DNA from 3 places in the Halobacillus sp. SY10 genome. Region 1 is predicted to be linked to each of the others. Evidence: riboswitches for the same ligand, from Rfam matches in the RefSeq annotation. Region 1 holds a riboswitch; each other region holds the start of a gene.
What was found. Region 1 has a riboswitch for cobalamin ahead of ACJA3J_RS01700 (acyl-CoA thioesterase). Riboswitches for the same ligand answer to the same signal wherever they lie in the genome.

Region 1 (5,403 bases):
ATTCCCCCTCCTTTAATTCATAAATAAAAAGATCTTCAATTCGTACACCAAATACGCGCGCAATTTCAAATGCAAGCGGTAAGGAAGGGGAATATCTGTTCTTTTCAATCGAAATAATCGTCTGCCGTGATACCTGCAATTTTTCTGCTAATTTGTCCTGTGACAAACCATGCTTTTTTCTATATTCCGTAAGCCGGTTTCTCATACCACCCCTCCAATTACTTCCAGTATAATGTAAAGCAAACTTTACGTAAAGGTTGCTTTACATTATATATTTTATTGTTTTATTCGCTGTCCCCAGGGGAAGAAAAGGGATATGAATAAAAGGAGGATCTATCATGGTTGGAATAGCTTCGGAAAACAGTATTCATTGTGACACCGAATATTCGCCGCTGAAAAAAGTCGTAGTCGCCAAACCCTCTTATATGAAAATCACTGATATCATCAACGAAACTCAAAAACATTACAAAAACCAAAACATAAATGTCAAAACAGCTCTTCAGCAACATGAGTATTTCGTGAAGATTTTAGAGGATCATCAAATTGAAGTCATACAACTCCCAAGTCAGCCGGACCTTTATGAACAGGTGTTTACAAGAGATATCGGATTTACAATTGATCATCACCTGTTTATCGGCTCTATGAGTGAAAAGGTTCGTAAACAGGAAACGGATGTCCTGCGGAGATGGGCGAGAAGAAATAACATCGAGGTAGAAGAGGAACTTCCTTCATCGATTGAAGGCGGAGATATTGTGTTAGACGGGGCCACGGTGTGGGTCGGAGAAACTAAAAGGACATCCCGTCAAGCAATCCGTGAGCTCCAATCGCATCTTCCTGATCATCAGGTTGTACCTGTTCCTTTGAGAGGGGATATCCTTCATTTGGACTGCGTATTCAACATGATCGATGATTCTACTGCCATCCTTTATCCTCCTGCTTTTACAAAAAACAGCATGGAAGCCATCACCGCACGTTACAAGGTGATTGAAGTCACCGAGAAGGAACAGTTTACCATGGGACCGAACGTTCTTTCCATTGGAAACCGTAAAGTGATCAGCCTCCCTCAAAACGAGCGACTAAATACACAGTTAGAGAAATATGGGTTTCATGTGATTCCTGTCGACCTTTCAGAAATCATCAAATCCGGAGGGTCGTTCAGATGCTGTACTTTGCCATTAAAAAGAACATAAAAGCAGCCCGCTTCTTTTAGAAGGGGCTGCTTTTTTTTGAATGGAAGAAGTCCACACAACTATTATAAGACATCATCTAAAGTATGGGGTCTGTGGATTTGATTACTCGTTTTTAAAACATTAAGTATCTGTCATCTAAGCGCCGGTCTGCTTTTTCGATGTTCCCTCCTGGATGGAGCCGTTTCAAACAATCGTTTGTCTTCCTCTGTCTCGGGGGAGATGGGCGGTACCGGTGTCGGTTTCCCTTCAGCATCTACAGCGACCATCGTTAAAAATGATTCTGTCGTCATCACTTTTCGCCCTTGCAGTAAGTCATCAGCAAAGACTTTTACATAGACTTCCATGGATGTCCGCCCTGTGCTCGTCACACAAGCTTCTAACGTCAATGCGTCCCCCACCTTAGCAGAAGATAAAAAATCCACCGAGTCTATCGAAGCAGTAACAACAACACAGTTTGAATGCTTCATGGCGGTCAGTGCTGCAATTTCGTCGATATAAGAGAGAACTTTCCCTCCGAAAATGGTGTCCAGGTGATTCGTATCTGGTGGCAGCACTAATCTTGTTTGCGTCATTCTAGAATAATGGACAGGTAAAGGTTCCATGAATGGGTTCCTCCTCTTTGAAAATGATTAGCCCGCGAAGGGAGAAATACAAATAAGATTCTCCCTTTGATTCATGGAACCGAAAAAAGCTCTTGATAGATCCAATACACGTAACATCCTCCTATCTCCCGTAGGAAATCATGTTCTTCCTTATGGCAGGTCTCCTGGCTCAGGTTCATCAGCACACAGCCCTTCCCATTTATGAAACAGTGGGTCATCTATGCACCTCCCCATTACAGTGGCGGGACCGCGTTGGCATTTCACCAAACTTCCCTTTTCAGCTTCTATGACGAAGCCACCATAAGGCGATCATTTTTTCTATGGAAAAGAGAAACTCTCTTCCCATCCACTATCTCCTAAACATCCACCCCTGTCAACACGAACAAAACATCGAATATAGATCGATAAATTCTTAAAAAGGGGTTGATTACGAACAATAAACTGATATACTATCCATATCATTCGAATATAAGTTTTCATATAATCGCGGGGATATGGCCTGCAAGTTTCTACCGGTTTACCGCAAATGAACCGACTATGAAAAGCAGTACAAGACACCGGGACTTTCCTGTCCACGGTTTCATTGTTTTTGTCTTCGTCCAGCACGAAAAGACTTGCTTTCCATAGAGGAAACAAGCTTTTCGTGCTTTTTTGTTTCTAACGTTCCCTGAGCTCTAATTGTTCAACTAAATGGCAGGTTTGTGGAAGACTCAGTTTCGAGATGTTTATTGAGTGAATGGGGCTGCGGGGAATAGCTCGCTTTCCGCGGGAGCGCGGTGAGCCTCCTCGAGCTTCGCTCTGCGGGGTCTCACCTAGCACTTTTTTCCCGCAGGAGTCTCCCCATTCCCCTCCGCCTCTTTACCATGTAAGTGTCTCGAAACCACTTCTCAGAAACTCTGCTTGTTTGCTCAAGTGAATGGGATAATATAAACGATCCCCAGTGATCATTTCGATCATGAAAGCTTGATGTAGAGCGCTTTATACTTCTTAAAGTGGGAGGGTGGAAGACAATCCAACTTGGTAAAGGGGGGGCGTTACTCACATACATCGAATGGTGTGGTTGGGAAGCTGCGAGACTCCCGTGGGAGAAAGGAGATAGGCGAGATCCCACAGGGCGGTAGCCCGAGGAAGCTCGCCACTCCCCCACAGGAAAGCGAGTGGCTTCCCAACCACCCCTGCCTCCTAATATGGCAAACGAACCCCGGATTATCTTGAAACTGAGTTTTCCACAAACGGGAGCTTTTATTGAACAGCAGTAATTGAGCTTACATAAATACTTAACCTAGAAAGGTGTGTTGGATATGGATCAGTTGAAAAAGAAAATCGTAGAAGAGGGGAAAGTTTTATCTCCGTCCGTCATTAAAGTCGATGCTTTTTTGAATCATCAAATAGACCCTGTACTCATGAAAGAAATTGGAGAAGAGTTTGCGAGCCGCTTTAAAGAGTTGGGGATTACGAAGGTGCTGACATTAGAGTCCTCAGGTATCGCACCCGCTCAAATGACAGCACTCAGCCTAGGTGTTCCTGCAATTTTTGCAAGGAAGAAAAAATCATTGACCATGAAAGACCACCTTTACACATCAAAGGTGCATTCATTTACGAAGCAAGAAACAAATGAAATCTCCATATCGAAAGACTTCATGACTGAAGATGATCATGTCTTGATCCTTGATGATTTTCTAGCGAATGGTCAGGCTGCGAAAGGGCTGATTGACCTTATAGAACAATCAGGAGCATCCATCGCCGGTGTGGCGATCGTTATAGAGAAAGGGTTTCAAGATGGGGGCCGCCTTTTACGACGCCAAGGAATAAAAGTAGAATCACTTGCTACCCTTTCATCACTTGAGGGCAGTACGATTACGTTTGAAACACAGGAGGTATCCTCATGAAAACAACTGCTTTAGCCATTCAACATTTGTTGGCGATGTATGCAGGAGCGATTCTCGTTCCATTGATTGTCGGTGGAGCCCTTGGGCTGAATTCAGAACAACTCACTTACCTTGTCGCCATTGATATATTAATGTGCGGGGTGGCTACCATTTTGCAAGTCGTCCGCAACCGTTATTTCGGTATCGGTCTTCCTGTCGTCCTTGGCTGTACGTTTACCGCTGTCGGTCCGATGATCGCCATCGGGGGTCAGTATGGGGTTTCGGCGATTTACGGTTCTATTCTCGTTTCCGGATTGTTCGTCATCCTGATCAGCCGCTTCTTCGGGAAACTTGTCCGATTCTTTCCACCTGTCGTTACTGGGACCGTTGTAACGATTATCGGAATTACATTAATTCCTGTTGCGATTAATAACATGGGTGGTGGCCAAGGGGCTGAAGATTTTGGTTCACCTGCCAATCTTGCTCTTTCCTTTGGAACGCTTTTATTCATCATCCTTCTATATCGTTTCACAAAAGGATTCATGCGCTCCATAGCCATTCTGATCGGTATTTTAGGAGGCACCCTTGTGGCTGCTCTCTTTGGGAGGGTCGATTTCTCAGCTGTCCATGAATCTGCTGTCTTCCATATGATTGAGCCTTTCTACTTTGGGACACCGAGCTTTCATTGGTCTGCCATTTTGACAATGATTTTAGTGGCCATGGTGTCTCTCGTTGAATCTACTGGCGTTTACTTCGCATTAAGTGAAATGACAGAGAAGAAATTGAATGAAAAAGATCTAGCCAGTGGTTATCGTGCAGAAGGAATAGCGATTCTATTCGGAGGTGTGTTCAACGCTTTTCCTTACACCGCTTTTTCTCAAAATGTCGGTCTCATGCATATGACAGGAGTAAAATCCCGCCGCGTTATTTTCGTTATGGGCGCGATGTTGATAGCCCTTGGCTTCATTCCGAAAATTGCTGCCTTTACGACCATCATCCCTACCTCTGTGTTAGGGGGTGCGATGATCGCGATGTTCGGAATGGTCATCTCCCAAGGCATTAAAATGCTCAGCCGTGTCATGTCCGAATCTCATGAAAACTCCATGATTGTCGCTTGTTCTGTGGGCATGGGTTTAGGTGTCACAGTTGTACCTGAATTGTTTGCCAAACTGCCCGAAAGCATACAAATCCTTACTAGTAACGGCATCGTTGCAGGAAGCGTAACAGCCATCGTGCTCAACATCGTTTTCCACATGCTCCCCAAACGCACGACTAAAGAAGTTCACTTATTACACGAAAAGAGCGCTTAGTACCTGACCAGGTCATACAGATATTGGAAGACCCTTTTCACTGCTCAAACAAAAAAGCAGCACGGCCATTTAATCATTGGCCGCGCTGCTTTTACTTTTCTTTTAATATTGTTCCCTTAATACTTCCAAGGCTTGTTTCACTGTAGCGTATGTCTGAAGGGACAGTTCACTAAAGTCTGCGTAAGGGGCACTTTGAATGGCAAATGTTGGTTTGATTCCTGTGATAACGAGTTTTGTTCCCATTAAATCAAGAAGCTGATTCATCTGATAAATACCCATATGAACCGCTTCGTTATAAGAGTGCACAGCAGACATGTCCAGGATCAAGTAATCCTCTTTCGTTTCTTTCACATGGTGGCTGACCGCTTCAAGCATTTGCTGAAGCCTTTCATCATCAATGGTTCCGACAAGCGGGAGCACAGAGATGTTATCC
Region 2 (5,403 bases), 1.9 Mb from region 1:
TTTTGGTGTATTTACGCGTGATGAAACCTTTTGGTAGAGCGTTTCTTTCGATTGGCGATCATCCATAGAAGGGAGTTCACCTAATACTTTTTTGATATCTTCGTCATTACGCTTCTTCACGATCTCCCCTCCCCTCTTCCATCTCTTCAAGTATCATCTTCAGAGCTTTCATGGCTCGATGTTGAGTCGTCTTCACTTTACTCTCACTCCAGCTTAAGATTTCTGCTGTTTCTTTTATGGACATGCCTTGAATGAAACGGAAAATCAACACACTTCGCTGATCGACCGTACATTTGTCGAGCGCTTGATACACTTGTTGAATTTCATCATTCTGCACGGCAATCTCTTCAGGCATTTTATTCTGATCTTTGATTTGCTCACCTTTCTCAGTCCAATCAAAGAACTCCATGAAGCGGTTCCTCTTTCTTTTTTGTTTACGGAAATAGTCAATGGCTACGTGCCTGGCTATGGAAAACAACCATGTTTTCTCAGAGCTTTTTCCATTGAATGAATCATATGATTTCATGACCCTCACATAAACATCCTGAACCAAGTCTTCAGCAAGACTTCTGTCCTTGACCATATAGATGAGAAACTGAAACAGGTCATGGTGATAGTTTTCGTATAGTTCGTCAAAGAACGTTCGCAATGGTGGTACCTCCTGGGTCACTTTAATAGTCGTTTTATGTATGAAAAAAGTTACACTCTCTATCTTAATATGCAAAAAAAGAAAAAGGAACCGGGTTTTCAAAAGAAAATCACCTGCCCAATACCTCTATCCCAACTTCAACTAAAGCTCCCAATTGTGGAAGACTCAGTTTCGAGACTTTTGGGTTAGAGATTCGGGGCTGCGGGGGATAACTCGCTTTCCGCGGGAGCGCGATGAGCCTCCTCGGACTGCGTCCTGTGGGGTCTCACCATGCACTTTTTTCCCGCAGGAGTCTCGCCATCCCCCTCCGCCCCTTTGCCATATTCAGTGTCTCGAAACTACTACCACGAATAGCGGAATTCCCAAGCTCTGTCGAAATGCAAATGTCTGTGGCTTCTCTATTGAAATGCTGATACAGCGCGATTTATGACTCCTGGACAAGGGGGTTGGAAGACGCTCTTTCTAAGTGTAGGGGTTCGTTTTTCACACTCATCGAATGGGGTGGTGGGGAAGCTGCGAGACTCCCGTGGGAGAAAGGAGATCGGCGAGATCCCGCAGGGCGTTAGCCCGAGGAAGCTTGCCACTCCCCCACAGGAAAGCGAGTTGCTTCCCCACCACACCTGACTCTCAATACGGCAAACGAACACCGATTATATCGAAACTGAATCTTCTACAATCCTGCCATTAACTTTAATAAACGGTAGGGTTAAGGGAACAAAAAAGCTACCCTTGTTCGGGTAGCTAAGATACTTTTGATATGGCGTTTCTTTTTTCGTAGCGTTGGAAAAGTGTTCCGAGTATTGGAGATAGTGCCAATATGAACACAGTATTAGAAACTGCATGATTGATATCCATCGGGAGGCCAGCTAAATAATACGCCCAAAATGGCTGGCCCGCAGCCCGCATCGTTAAGGAAAGAATGACGCCGAAAAAAAGTCCGCTGATAAAGCCATAGATGGAAAGACCCCAGAATGGCATTTTTGACCAATATTTCCCTAGGAGACCGGCAATGATTCCTATAATTGACCAGGCGATGATCTGCCAGATGGTCCATATCCCCATGCCCAACAACACATTAGACACAAAGGTTGTGAGCAGTGCAATGAGGATTCCTGCACTGGGTCCGAGCCAGAAACCGGCAATAATAATGATTGCAGTCACCGGCTGGATATTAGGAAAATGAGCTAAAGCCATCCTTCCTGCTATGGCTAAGGATGCGAGCATGGCAATCAATGTTAACTTATAGGTATTCATCCTTCATCATTCCCAAGATTGATAATCAAAAACGATCTCGTCTCCATCCTTTACTTCGTACTCATTGGCTCCAACCATTGCTTCATCGCCGTTAATGGTGTACATCCAAGCCATTTTTTCTTCTTGGTTGCCGGCAATCCCTTCGATGCTGTTAATGAACCCTTCGGATTGTTCTACTTCATAGTTATCTTCCATGACTTCCATGAGGGTGGTTCCTTCTTCTACTGTTATTTCATCTTCCGCAATCATTTCTTCGCCATCGTTTTTAGATAGCTGCACTTGTACAGTAACTTCCTGCACTTGTTCTTCTTGAGTAGCTGATGTCTCACTACCCTCTTGAGTCCCACATCCAGCCAGCATGCCTACAGCGAGAATCATTGCTGTTAGTAACGTATTCCATTTTTTCATTACAATCTCTCCCTTTCTTTTTGTTTCACGGCCAGGAGGAGAGAAAAGCGAAGACAACCAAGTCACCTGTATGTAGAAATCGTTATATCTTTCCTACCACAAAAAAAGCTTACCCTTCTACAAGGGTAAGCTTAAGACAAACGAAAGGATAAGATCTACGTTCCACGTCATACCGATCGGTTGTCTCAAATGCTCAATCCCCGAAGCTTTGAAACGTTGGATCAGGCAGGTCTACTGACTTGTGCGTCATCCTAATCAGGATCCTTCCCATACCTGAAGGTACAGTGGAATTTCCTTTTCGTCTACACTTACAGTTGCGAGGACAGTTCTGGTTTTCCACCAGATTCCCTATCAAGTCTTTTCAGACACCTGAATCCTCTTCTTATGAAGTTTCCATAAACAAGATTACAACAATTTTCCGAATATAGCAACTTTATTTTTCCTTATGTGTAAAAGGAATTTTAAAAGTAAAGGTGGTTCCTTCTTTCAACTTGCTGTGCACACTAATGGCCCCATCATGGGCTTCTACAATGTTTTTCGCAATCGCAAGTCCGAGCCCTGTGCCTTTTTTGTAATTTTTATCTTCACGCTTCCTTGATTTATCTGCTTTATAGAAACGCTCAAAGACGAATGGAAGGTCTTCCTCGGCAATTCCATACCCGGAGTCTTTGACACTTGCAATCCATTCCTTTTCATCTTGTTCAAGAATCACCTGTACCTGACTGCCCGGGTCGGAATGTCGGATCGCATTATCAATCAAATTTGTAAACACTTGTTCAATACGATCAGGATCGAAATCGAGGAACCCGAACTCCCCTTCTACTTTCAAATGAAGGTCTACAGACTTCTCTTTGGCAATCCCACTGAATTTCCGAATGATTTTGTTCAAAAATGGCTCAATTTCAACAGATTCTTCATTCAACTGAATATGTCCCGCTTCCATCCGTGCTATATCCAAAAGCTCATTGACAAGACGACCGATCCTGAGCGACTCGTCATGGATGATTTGCGCGAGTTCATTTTTGTCTTCTTTTGATTCCGCAATGTCATCCACGATGGCTTCACTATACCCTTGCAGCATCGAAATGGGGGTACGCAATTCGTGGGATACATTAGCGATAAAGTCTTTGCGGAGCTTGTTCAGTCTTCTTTCTTCCGTCATATCCCGAAGGACCGCGACAGCTCCACGTACTTTTTCTTTGTCATACAAAGGTGTCATGATGATCACCCAGGACCTGCCTTGTAATGTCATCTCGATCATGGATTCATTTTCATCCGTGATAACATTGTTAAACAAATCCCTCAGCGGTTCTGGAAGGGACGTTTGATCAGAAGACGTGGATGCAGCGTTCTTTTCAAACGCATAGGCATCTAAATATTGTTGTGCGGGGGGATTGGAAATGAGCACATCCCCTTCGCGATTAAACGTTATGACGCCATCTGCCATCGACCTCAAAATACCCGAGAGCTGTTCTTTTTCCTGATTCAAAGCATTGATATGAAACTTCAACTCCCGGCCCATCCGGTTAAAGGCCATCGCCAGTTCACCGATTTCATCATGTGTACGTATGGGTATCTTCGTGTTGAACTCGCCTTTGGCAAGTTCGAGGGCACCTTCTCTCATTTTAATCAAAGGTGCCGTGATTCGAGTGGAGAGGAAAAAGGCGAAAATGGTCGTTAATACGATGGCAATTCCAGCACCCAGGAATATGATTTTTGTCGTCTGTTCGGACGTTTCTTCAATCGTATCCAGTGATTGATAGACAAAAACAGCCCCGTCCTGGTTATTAAGTGGAGTGCCGACAACCATGACTCCAGTCTCGCCATTTCCTAGATCGGCAACTTTTTTAACATCTGCGCCTTCATTCAAAACGGTTGCTGTATCTTCGTCATTTTTAAACCATTCATAATCTAGCACAGGCAGTGAATCGGAATCACTTTCCGAAACCAGCGGATCATCCTCTCCTTTTACAATGACGGCTCGACTAGCCGGATCTTTGACAAGGGCTGTTGTCGATAGTAAAAGGTCTTCCTCTTGTTCATAGCGATCCACGACGTCTGAAATTCGGTCCGCCGTCTGCAGCAGATGCCTTTCTGCTTCTACGACATGATAGTTTTGAAAGAACTCGAGGAGAAGAACAGTCAATATAAAGAGGACAAAGCAAACCAATAATAAGATGGTGAACCATAACTTCCCGACTACACTACGCCAGAACATCAGTCACCAGATACCTCAAACTTATAGCCGATTCCCCATACCGTAACAATCATCCCTGCCGCTTCTGCAGAAACTTTGCTTAATTTTTCGCGGAGTCGTTTAACATGGGTATCGACCGTCCGAAGATCGCCGAAAAATTCATACTGCCATACCTCTTTCAGCAATTGTTCTCTGTCAAAAACTTTATCCGGAGACTGCGCCATGTAGTGAAGAAGTTCGTACTCTTTCGGTGTCAAAGCCACTTCCTTTCCATCAGCAGTCACACGGTGAGCATCATTATCGATCGTCATGTGAGGGAAAACAAGTACATTCCGCGCGGAAGTTTCCGTTTCTAAAAACTTCGTAGAAGAAGAACGACGCAGGAGCGCTTTCACTCGTAAAACGACTTCTCTTGGACTGAATGGTTTAACGATATAGTCGTCGGTTCCCACTTCAAACCCTTGCACGCGGTTGGCTTCCTCCCCTTTGGCCGTAAGCATGATCACTGGAGTGGCTTTCTTCTCACGCAGCTCTTTACACACTTCAATCCCATCTTTTCCTGGAAGCATCAAATCAAGCAGGATCACATCATATTCATTCTGAAGCGCTTTTTGCAAGGCTTCTTCCCCGTCTTCCGCTTCATCAATGATATAATCCTCTCTCTCCAGGTACATGCGAATCAGGCGGCGGATACGTTCTTCATCATCCACTACTAACACTTTCGCTTCTTGATCCATTTAAAAACCTCCACATCATAGAAATAATACTCTTATGGATTCATTATCTTTATCCTTTACACAAAGGGCAGGCGGAGTTCAAAGAATTCTCGCCTGCCTTTTGTTTTTTATGCATAAGAATGTAAGCCTGAAATAATTAAGTTGACCGCAATCAAATT
Region 3 (5,403 bases), 2.1 Mb from region 1:
AAAGGAACCTCTCTGTACCAACTCTGAATCGAGCATGACTTCTGTATATTTCTCTTGTGATCCATTTATTCTCTTAAGCAGCTGCTCAACAGCGACTTTTCCAATCTCAAACGCCGGCTGCCTGACGACAGATAAAGGAGGTGACGTGATCTTCATCCAATCATAATCGTCATAGCCTATGATGCCGATTTCTTCAGGAATGTTGACCTGATGTTCCTTAAGGTAAGAAACAGCTCCCATCGTCATGACATTATTGGCGATAAACAAAGCAGAAACTCCTGCTTCATGAAGCTCTTTCGCTAACTGATAGCCTTGTTCAAAGGTGGCCGGCCCTTCTTTGATAAACTCTTTCCTTACGGGAAGCCCTTTTTCTTCCAGGGCTTGTTTATACCCATTCAAGCGTTCATCACTAGTCGTAATCCCAAGGGTGCCTGTGATAAAGCCGATCCGCTCGTACCCTTTGTTAAGGAGAGCAGTGACAGCCTCATACGACCCGCGAAGGTTATCAACAAGAACCATGTCCCCTTCAATACCGCTCGGATGACGGTCAATATAAACGACGGGATAGTCACCGGTTAATTCCTGTTTATATGCTGAATCTTTCCCGTTTACAGGGGCAATGATCAATCCGTCAATCAACTGCGTATTAAAAACGCGGATTTGATCTTTTTCCGTTCCTTCATCTTCGTCGGAATTACTAAGGATCAGGTTATATCCATTCTCTTTCAATACCTTTTCAATTCCATTCGCAATGCTCATGAAGAAGAAATTCGATGTATCTTCGGCAACTAACGGAACCAAAAGTCCGATCGTATTCGATTTACGACTTCTGAGACTTCTTGCGATCCGGTTCGGCTGGTAATTCAGATCCTTCATCGCCAGGTAAACTTTCTGTTTGGTCTCATCGGCTACAAATCTGGTCTCATTGATCACATGAGATACGGTTGCTGTAGAGACTTGGGCTTTTTTTGCAACATCTTTAATGGAAACCATGGTTAATCCTCATTTCTAAAACTCACTTAATCGTTTACGTAATCGATTACCTTGTGTAAACTATACTCCTTGTAAACGTTTTCGTCAATGTGTTTTTGACATCTTTTTTTGCTTATGAAATAGAAATATGACTTTGAATTCATGAAAAAAAGTGCTCCCCTACCACGACACGTTAAAACTTTAGCAGTATGGGGGCAGGCACTTTTTTATGCGTTATTTCGCAAAATTCCATTACTGTTTTTACGTGTGAATTAGTCTATTGTATAGTGAGACAAGAAAATATTTACCAGGAGGTTTTTAATTGAAATTGACTCTAAGTCTAATAGGCTTATTATTAATAGCAGCTATATCACTATATAACATTTTTAACAGAGACCTTCCTAGTACTCAGATTTCAGCTTTTACTGTACATGCTTTTACATTAGGTGGAGTAATAGCCATATATATAAGTTACCTTAAGAAGAAAAAAAGCAAATAATTTATTCCCAAATGAGCCTAAAAAATGCCTTCCCCTCCACTCTATCACTAGAAGTGGGGGTCAGGCACTTTTTTTGAATAGTAACACTCGGCTTTTAAAATAGATTTCATAATAGAATCGATTCCATTCTTACAGCCATGAGGTTTAAACATTTCAATAATTTCACTTTCCGTCTTACTAAAAGATTTCAATCACCTTGTTTACCACTCATTTTTTAGAAATAATTGTCTATTTTCAAAATCTTTGTTATATTGAAAAGGTCATAACTGAATATGTTTCAGACTCAGGTGCAAATAAGCTTGTTCAAGCTTATTTGCTTAAAAGGGAAATCGGTGTAAATCCGATGCTGTCCCGCAACTGTATTTGGGAGCAAACTGGAAAGACCACTGTTCTCCGTTAAAAACGGGAATGGGAAGGAGCCAGGGAGCGATGATCATAAGCCAGGAGACCTGCCTTTGTCAGCGAACATCCATACCTACGAGGATAGGAGGTGTTAAGTGCGAGTGAAAGAGTTTGGACCAGTGGGTGCTCTATACCTGATGTATTGGTTTTATACTCTATTAAATTGCAAATCTCAACTTAACAACTTTCTCTGAAAGTTGTTTTTTTATTGCCTTCATTTCCATTTGATTAGAGGTGTTTTTCTTTGACCATTGCAACCGAGTATTACGTGAATAGATTCAAAGCTTGTATTATGAATCGCCTGTATTCCTCCGTTTCCTGTTCACTCGAATCGACCTATAACGAATTAAAAAAAGAGATACCCAGCGAGGACGGCCAAGCGCAGGAGATGGATAACCTCGATGCCGCCTATACCCTTGTTCATGAGGAAGTGTGTGGATATCCGCAGGTGCCTTCAAAAGTTTAAATACTTATTTGAAAGCGTTAACAAAAAGAGGAGGAATTTTCATGGCAGAGCAAACAGCCTACAAACCAGGTTTAGACGGTGTCATTGCAACCGAAACAAAACTGTCTTATTTAGATGTTGATGCGGAAGAAATCGTCCTTCGTGGATATGAACTCATTGAGCTAGCCGAGAACAAACAATATCTTGATTTAGTCCAGCTTTTACTTCAAGGTGTGCTCCCTGATGACGAACAACGCTCCTCTCTTGAACAAGAATTGAAAAAAGAATATGACCTGCCTGCTGATTTCTTTTCCCTATTCAGCAAACTGCCTAAAGAAACCCACCCGATGGACGCTTTACGCACAGGGATATCTGCCCTTGCAGGGTACGAAAAAAATTTAGATGGACGGCGGGAGGAGGAAATCAGCAAGACCGCTCTCAGGCTGCTGGCAAAAATTCCAAATATCGTGGCGAACAGCTATCATATCCTTCATGATGAAGCTGTCGTTGAACCCAAACAGGAACTTCCCTATAGTACCAATTTCTTATACATGATTACAGGAAAAGAGCCGACTCAAGCGGAAGCAGACTATTTTGATCAGTCTTTGATGGTATATAGCGAACATGAAATGCCAAATTCGACCTTCGCAGCACGTGTGATCGCTTCGACAAACGCTGACATTTATGGAGCCCTCACTGGAGCAGTGGCTTCATTGAAAGGAAACCTCCACGGTGGAGCGAATGAAGCAGTCATGCACATGCTGTTAGAAGGAGAAACAACGGATGGATTCCGCCATCTTCTCTATGAAAAACTTAACAATAAAGAAAAAGTCATGGGTTTCGGACACCGTGTGTACATGAAGAAGATGGACCCTAGAGCAGCTCTTATGAAAGAAGCGTTACGTGAACTGGCTGTAAAGAGAAAACGCGAAGATCTTTTTGAGATGTGCGAAGCAGGAGAACAGCTGATGAAAGAAGAAAAGGGTTTATATCCGAACCTGGACTATTATGCCGCACCCGTCTACTATCTCTTAGGTATACCAATTGATTTGTACACCCCGATATTTTTTGCTGCCCGCACGCTTGGGTTGTGTGCTCACGTATCCGAACAATATGCCAACAACAAATTGTTCAGGCCGAGAGTTCTCTATACGGGGCCTCGTGGTCTGCACCCTTAATCGCAAGCTGCCTGGCTGGTCCCGGTCGGCTTTTACAAACATCATTTTAAAAATAAAAAAGGTGGCGATGAAAATGACAGAAGTGAAAATAAATACGGCTCAGTCTACGGATCAAGTTATGGATCGCATTGCAGAATACGCGGTTTACGGGAACATCACAAGCGAGGAAGCTTTAGAAACCGCCCAATACGTGCTGATGGACACATTAGGCTGCGGCTTTTTAGCCTTACGTTATCCGGAATGTACGAAGCACTTAGGACCTATTGTTCCTGGCACTGTCGTTCCGAATGGCTCTCGTGTACCCGGTACGTCCTATGAATTGGACCCCGTCCACGCAGCTTTTAATATAGGATGCATGATCCGCTGGCTCGATTACAATGATACATGGCTAGCAGCAGAATGGGGGCATCCTTCCGACAACTTAGGGGGAATCCTGGCAATTTCCGATTACATCAGCCGTAAACGAATTTCAGAGGGGAAAGAACCGCTGAAGATGGATGATGTTCTTGAGAATATTGTAAAAGCTCATGAAATCCAGGGGGTCTTAGCTTTAGAAAACAGCCTCAACCGTGAGGGGCTTGACCATGTTCTTTACGTAAAAATAGCCACAACAGCAGTCGTAACAGCCATGTTAGGTGGCAGTAAAGAAGACGTAGTGAACGCAGTTTCCCAAGCCTGGATTGATAACTCGAGTCTTCGTACTTACCGCCATGCACCAAACACAGGCTCCCGAAAATCATGGGCGGCCGGAGATGCAACAAGCCGTGGTGTAAGGCTCGCCTTGATGACGATGAACGGAGAAATGGGATACAAAACTGCCTTGTCTGCACCTGGCTGGGGATTTCAGGATGTACTTTTCGGCGGAAAAGAACTCACCTTAGCACGTCCATTCGATTCTTATGTGATGGAAAATATCTTATTCAAGATTTCATTCCCAGCTGAATTTCATGCCCAAACGGCAGCAGAAGCAGCGATCGAACTTCATGACCAAGTCAAAGGGAGAATCGACGAGATCGAGCGTGTAACGATTACGACACATGAATCTGCCATCCGAATCATTGATAAAAAAGGACCACTAAATAACCCTGCAGACCGTGATCACTGTTTGCAATACATCACAGCCATTGGTCTATTATATGGATCTTTGAATGCAGACCATTATGAAGACGACGTAGCCGCGAATCCTGAAATCGACCGTCTGCGAAACATAATGGTTACCATTGAAAATGAACAGTACAGCAAAGACTACCTTGATCCTGACAAACGTTCCATCGCCAATGCCGTTCAAGTGTTCTTTAATGATGGCACCTCTACAGAAGAGATCGCTATCGAGTATCCGATCGGCCATCGACGTCGCCGTGACGAAGGAATCCCGCTCCTGTTGAATAAATTTCAAAATAATTTAAAGACACGCTTTCCATTCCGTCAAGTGAACCGTATCCTTAACCTTTGTGAGGATTATGATGAGCTGACGGATACTCCAGTCAACCAATTCATGGAGCTGTTTAGAATTTAAATGGTAAGGAGGAAAATCATATGTCATGGATATTCGAATCCACATCTACCCAGCCAGAAAGAGCAGAAGTTTTCAAACGCCTGATTGATCAACCAGAACTGTTGAAAATTCCAGGTGCTCACGATGGTATGTCAGCAAAAATTGCAAAAGATGTCGGATTCCAAGCCATTTATTTATCCGGAGCTGCCTATACAGCAAGTCGAGCGCTTCCAGACTTAGGACTCATCTATTCGAACGAAATGGCGGAAAAAGCACAGGAACTTATCCGAGCCTCGGACCTCCCCCTGCTTGTTGATATCGATACGGGTTATGGCGGAGTCATTAATGTAGCCCGAGCAGCAAGGGAAATGGTCGAAGCCGGGGTGGCCGCTGTACAAATCGAAGACCAGCT

Region 2: it holds a riboswitch for cobalamin, as region 1 does, so the genes downstream of both, ACJA3J_RS11550 (DUF4430 domain-containing protein) here and ACJA3J_RS01700 (acyl-CoA thioesterase) in region 1, are expected to answer to the same signal.
Region 3: it holds a riboswitch for cobalamin, as region 1 does, so the genes downstream of both, ACJA3J_RS12630 (hypothetical protein) here and ACJA3J_RS01700 (acyl-CoA thioesterase) in region 1, are expected to answer to the same signal.

The regions. Positions count from the first base shown of each region.
Region 1 is NZ_CP174345.1:311,380-316,782, reverse strand. It holds gene ACJA3J_RS01710 (helix-turn-helix transcriptional regulator) at 1-205, opposite strand, end outside; gene ACJA3J_RS01705 (dimethylarginine dimethylaminohydrolase family protein) at 339-1,190, shown strand; gene ACJA3J_RS01700 (acyl-CoA thioesterase) at 1,322-1,792, opposite strand; cobalamin riboswitch at 1,929-2,110, opposite strand; purine riboswitch at 2,249-2,350, shown strand; gene ACJA3J_RS01695 (xanthine phosphoribosyltransferase) at 3,094-3,681, shown strand; gene ACJA3J_RS01690 (nucleobase:cation symporter-2 family protein) at 3,678-4,970, shown strand; gene ACJA3J_RS01685 (PAS domain-containing protein) at 5,073-5,403, opposite strand, start outside.
Region 2 is NZ_CP174345.1:2,260,827-2,266,229, forward strand. It holds gene ACJA3J_RS11535 (hypothetical protein) at 1-120, opposite strand, end outside; gene sigX (RNA polymerase sigma factor SigX) at 107-649, opposite strand; gene ACJA3J_RS11545 (ECF transporter S component) at 1,391-1,903, opposite strand; gene ACJA3J_RS11550 (DUF4430 domain-containing protein) at 1,910-2,311, opposite strand; cobalamin riboswitch at 2,518-2,699, opposite strand; gene ACJA3J_RS11555 (ATP-binding protein) at 2,745-4,529, opposite strand; gene ACJA3J_RS11560 (response regulator transcription factor) at 4,529-5,245, opposite strand; gene ccsB (c-type cytochrome biogenesis protein CcsB) at 5,353-5,403, opposite strand, start outside.
Region 3 is NZ_CP174345.1:2,498,283-2,503,685, forward strand. It holds gene ACJA3J_RS12625 (LacI family DNA-binding transcriptional regulator) at 1-993, opposite strand, end outside; cobalamin riboswitch at 1,740-1,943, shown strand; gene ACJA3J_RS12630 (hypothetical protein) at 2,118-2,339, shown strand; gene mmgD (citrate synthase) at 2,381-3,496, shown strand; gene ACJA3J_RS12640 (bifunctional 2-methylcitrate dehydratase/aconitate hydratase) at 3,570-5,012, shown strand; gene prpB (methylisocitrate lyase) at 5,033-5,403, shown strand, end outside.